One region of the Streptomyces sp. NBC_01723 genome, then DNA from elsewhere that is predicted to be linked to it. Evidence: riboswitches for the same ligand, from Rfam matches in the RefSeq annotation. Region 1 holds a riboswitch; the other holds the start of a gene.
The links. Region 1 has a riboswitch for cobalamin ahead of cobN (cobaltochelatase subunit CobN). Riboswitches for the same ligand answer to the same signal wherever they lie in the genome.
Positions count from the first base shown of each region.

Region 1 (2,195 bases):
TCCTCGGTGAGCCAGTCCTGGTCGTGGCCGCCGGCCTCGATGAGCGCGCGGATCAGTTCGTCGCCGTCGCCCGAGGCGAGGCCCGGGACCTCGGCGTCGGTGTCGGCACCGAAGTCGTAGCCCTCCTCGCGCAGTCGGCGCAGCAGGGCGACCGCGCTGGCGGGGGTGTCCAGGCCGACGGCGTTTCCGATGCGGGAGTGCTTGGTCGGGTAGGCGGACAGGACCAGGGCCAGGCGCTTGTCGGCGGCCGGGATGTGCCGCAGGCGGGCGTGGCGCACGGCGATGCCGGCGACGCGGGCGGCGCGCTCGGGGTCGGCGACGTAGGCGGGGAGGCCGTCCGCGTCGATCTCCTTGAAGGAGAACGGCACGGTGATCAGGCGGCCGTCGAACTCGGGGACGGCTATCTGGCTGGCGGCGTCCAGCGGGGAGACGCCCTCGTCGTTGCTCTCCCAGTCGGCGCGGGAGCCGGTCAGGCACAGGGCCTGGAGGATGGGGACGTCGAGGGTGGTGAGCGCGCCGGCGTCCCAGGACTCGTCGTCACCGCCGGCCGATGCCTCGGCGGGCTTGGTGCCGCCGGCCGCGAGGACGGTGGTGACGATCGCGTCGGCCGCCCGCAGGTCCTCGACGAGTTCGGGCTCGGGGGCGCGCAGCGAGGCCACGTACCGGGGCAGCGGCCGGCCGCCGGCGTTCTCGACGGCGTCGCACAGGGCGTGCACGAAGTCCGTGTTGCCGCTCATGTGGTGGGCGCGGTAGTAGAGCACGGCCACGGTCGGGCCGTCCGCGTCCGGGCGCGGCGCACGCTCCAGCGGGCCCCAGGTGGGGGCGGGCGTCGGCGGGTCGAAGCCGTGGCCGGTGAGCAGCACGGTGTCGGACAGGAACCGGGCGAGCTGCTCCAGGTTGGCGGGACCGCCGTGGGCGAGGTAGGCGTGCGCCTCCGCGGCGAGGCCGACGGGGACGGTGGAGGCCTCCATCAACTGGGCGTCCGGGGCCTGTTCACCACTGAGCACCACGACGGGCCGGCCGTCGGCGAGGAGCAGGTCGAGACCCTCGCGCCAGGCACGCACTCCGCCGAGGAGGCGTACGACGACCAGTCCGACGCCCTCCAGCAGGGCGGGCAGGTCGTCGAGCGGGAGGCGGGCGGGGTTGGCGAACCGGTAGGTGACCGGACCGGTGGCGGCGCGGGCACTCAGCAGGTCGGTGTCGGACGTCGACAGGAGCAGGATGCTGGGGTGCGAGGCGCGCTCCCCGGACGAATGCGGCATGCGGCGTCTGCCCTTCCTCGGGGTCCGCGCCCCGGGCGGTGAGAGACGGCGGGAGTTCCTGACTCGTCCGGCCCCTCAGGGTGGCCGGACTCACAGTGGCGGGACCGCGCCGGATTCACACCGGCTTCCTCCCCTGTCGCCGTCTGGCGGTGGGCGGACCGGATGATCCACCCAGGAGCATAGTAAGGGTCCCGCCGAGAAGGGCGGGGGGTGCCACCGGTGTGATGGTCGGTATGCTCGCCGCCATGTCCTCGGCGCTCCCTTCCATATCCTCCCAGGCCACAGCGGTCTCACGGGACCGTGGTGACGCCTGCCCGGGGACGCTGAGGCTGCACGCCGCCGACGACGGTGCCCTCGCCCGGGTACGGATACCCGGCGGGGTCCTGGGCGTCGTCCAGGCCGAGGCGCTGGCGGAAGCGGCCCGGCGGCTGGGCGACGGGGACCTTCATCTGACGTCCCGGGGCAACGTGCAACTGCGGCGGCTGCGCGACGGCTGCGGCGGGGAGCTCGCCGGGCTGCTGGACGCGGCCGGGCTGCTGCCCTCGCCGGGGCACGAACGGGTGCGCAACATCGTCGCCTCGCCGCTGTCCGGCCTCGACGGGCGCGGCCTCCGGGACGTACGGCCCTGGCTGTCGGCCCTGGACGCCGCGTTGTGCGCGAGCGACCGGGCGCGGGAGCTGTCGGGCCGGTTCCTGTTCGCGCTCGACGACGGGCGCGGGGACGTGACCGGGCTCGGCGCCGACGTCACCGTGCGGGCGGCCGGCGACGACCACGCGCTGGTCTCGCTGGGCTCGATGGACGACGCCTGGCGGGTGGCCGCGGGCGAGGCGTCCCGGGCGGCGCTGCTGGCGGCGGAGGCCTTCCTCGACGTCGCGCGCGAGTCCGGGTCGCGGGTGTGGCGGGTGGACGAACTCGCCGTACCGGCCCGTGTCC
Region 1 covers NZ_CP109171.1:353,010-355,204, forward strand. Annotated here, with positions in the region: gene cobN (cobaltochelatase subunit CobN) at 1-1,262, opposite strand, end outside; cobalamin riboswitch at 1,293-1,440, opposite strand; gene OIE75_RS01615 (cobalamin biosynthesis protein CobG) at 1,496-2,195, shown strand, end outside.

Region 2 (2,195 bases), 190 kb from region 1:
GCCGCCGGACTCGTCCCACAGCAGCCCGTACGCCACGAGCAGGCCGCCGTCGAAGGCGAGCCACGAGTCCCGGGTCAGATCCGTCCCGGGATGCTTCAGGTCGGCCTCGACGGTGTGCTGGTCGGTCTCGGGGCGGCCGATCTCGATCCGGTCGATCTCGTTGAGGAGCTGGGTGATGGCGGGCGCGTCGGCAAGGGTGGCCGGCCGCAGGTCGGCGGTGGACATGAGAGCAGAATCGGGGGCGTCGGCGGGTACCCGCAACGGAATTTCCGCCCCTCCACACCGCCGAGGGCCCGCCCCGGACGCGGACCGGCGCGATTGGTGGACGTAGGTCCGCGAACCGCGGGCATACGGGTGTCCTGAGGACCTTCTCCGTCGCCGACCACGGGAGTCTCCTGTGACACCGAGCCTGCGCACCGCACGCGGGTGCCGTGCCGCCGCCGTTCTCCTGCTCGCCGCCGCCTGGTACGGGGGCAGCCACCACCCCTGGCTCGCCCTGCCCGGTCTGTACGCCGCGGGGGTCATGGCCTGGTGCGCGGCCCGGGAGGGAGCCGAGCACCGGCGCCGGACCGTCCTGGCGCGCCGGGCCGAGATCCTGGCCCGCCCGCCTCACCGGCAGCCGGTCCCCCTCGCCCCCTGCTGCGCCTTCTGGCGGCACTCCGACGGCGCCGTGCACGGCCCGGAGTGCACCCGACCCGCCGCCGCCCGCGTCGCCCTGGGCGCCGACTGCTGCGAGGTGTGGTGGACCTCGCTGGGCTCGGCGCACGACACGGCCTGCCCGCGGCGCGCCGACACGCCGGAGCGGGACCGGAACACCTGGGCCCAGCAGTAGTCCGCCGGCGGCGTGTCCCGTCGCACCGTCCGCATGCCGGACGGGACCGGCCGGTCCCGGGGCCGGCCCCGGTAGGGTGAACGGTGCAGCTGGTTCGCCCCGTCCGCCAGGCGGGATGCGTCGCAAGAGGGAACCCGGTGGGAATCCGGGACTGCCCCGCAGCGGTGAGTGGGAACGACCGCCGTCATACGCACTGGGTCCGGTGAGAGGGACCTGGGAAGCGACGGCCAGTAGGTGTCCTTCCGGAGGACGTGCCCGCGAGTCCGAAGACCTGCCAACTGCCCGCGTACGGACGACTCGTGCGCGGACATCCCGGTGACCTCGTGGGCGGGTCGGCGTACACACCTGGCGGACGACGGCGCCCCGCGCGGTTCGTGCCGCCGGGTTCCCGTCACCCTTCGCGCTCTCGTCCCGTCGCCGGGATCTCAGGGATTCGTCTCGCGAAGGAGATCTCCGTGAACCGTACGTCCGCCCCCGTGCACGCCACCGTGTACGGCTATCCGCGCCAGGGCCCCGACCGGGAACTGAAGAAGGCCGTCGAGGGCTACTGGAAGGGCCGCGTCACCGCCGACGCCCTCCACGCCACCGCCGCCGGGCTGCGCGCCGGCAACTGGCGTCAGCTCGTCGAGGCCGGTGTCGACGAGGTGCCCACCGGCGACTTCTCGTACTACGACCACGTGCTGGACACCTCCGTCATGGTCGGCGCCGTCCCCGCGCGGCACCGGGACGCCGTGGCCGCCGACGCGCTCGACGGGTACTTCGCCATGGCGCGCGGCACCCAGGACGTGGCGCCGCTGGAGATGACCAAGTGGTTCGACACCAACTACCACTACCTCGTGCCGGAGTTGGGTCCGGACACGGTGTTCACCGCCGACTCGGGCAAGCAGGTCTCGGAGCTGCGGGAGGCACTCGCGCTGGGTCTGGCGGCCCGCCCGGTGCTCGTCGGCCCGGTCACCTACCTGCTCCTCGCCAAGCCGGCGCCCGGCGCCCCCGCCGACTTCGAGCCCCTCACCCTCCTCGACCGACTGCTGCCGGTGTACGCGGGGGTCCTCGCCGACCTGCGCACGGCCGGCGCGGAGTGGGTGCAGCTCGACGAGCCGGCCCTGGTCCAGGACCGCACGCCGGCCGAACTCAACGCCGCCGCCCGCGCCTACCGTGATCTGGGCGCCCTCACCGACCGGCCCCGGCTGCTGGTCGCCTCGTACTTCGACCGCCTGGGCGACGCCCTGCCGGTCCTGGCCAAGGCGCCGGTCGAGGGACTGGCGCTGGACTTCACCGAGGCCGCCGCGGCCAACCTGGAGGACCTGGCCGGCGTGGGCGGTCTGCCCGGCAAGCGCCTGGTCGCGGGTATCGTCAACGGCCG
Region 2 covers NZ_CP109171.1:541,101-543,295, forward strand. Annotated here, with positions in the region: gene OIE75_RS02475 (GNAT family N-acetyltransferase) at 1-225, opposite strand, end outside; gene OIE75_RS02480 (hypothetical protein) at 398-832, shown strand; cobalamin riboswitch at 906-1,125, shown strand; gene metE (5-methyltetrahydropteroyltriglutamate--homocysteine S-methyltransferase) at 1,288-2,195, shown strand, end outside.
Region 2: it holds a riboswitch for cobalamin, as region 1 does, so the genes downstream of both, metE (5-methyltetrahydropteroyltriglutamate--homocysteine S-methyltransferase) here and cobN (cobaltochelatase subunit CobN) in region 1, are expected to answer to the same signal.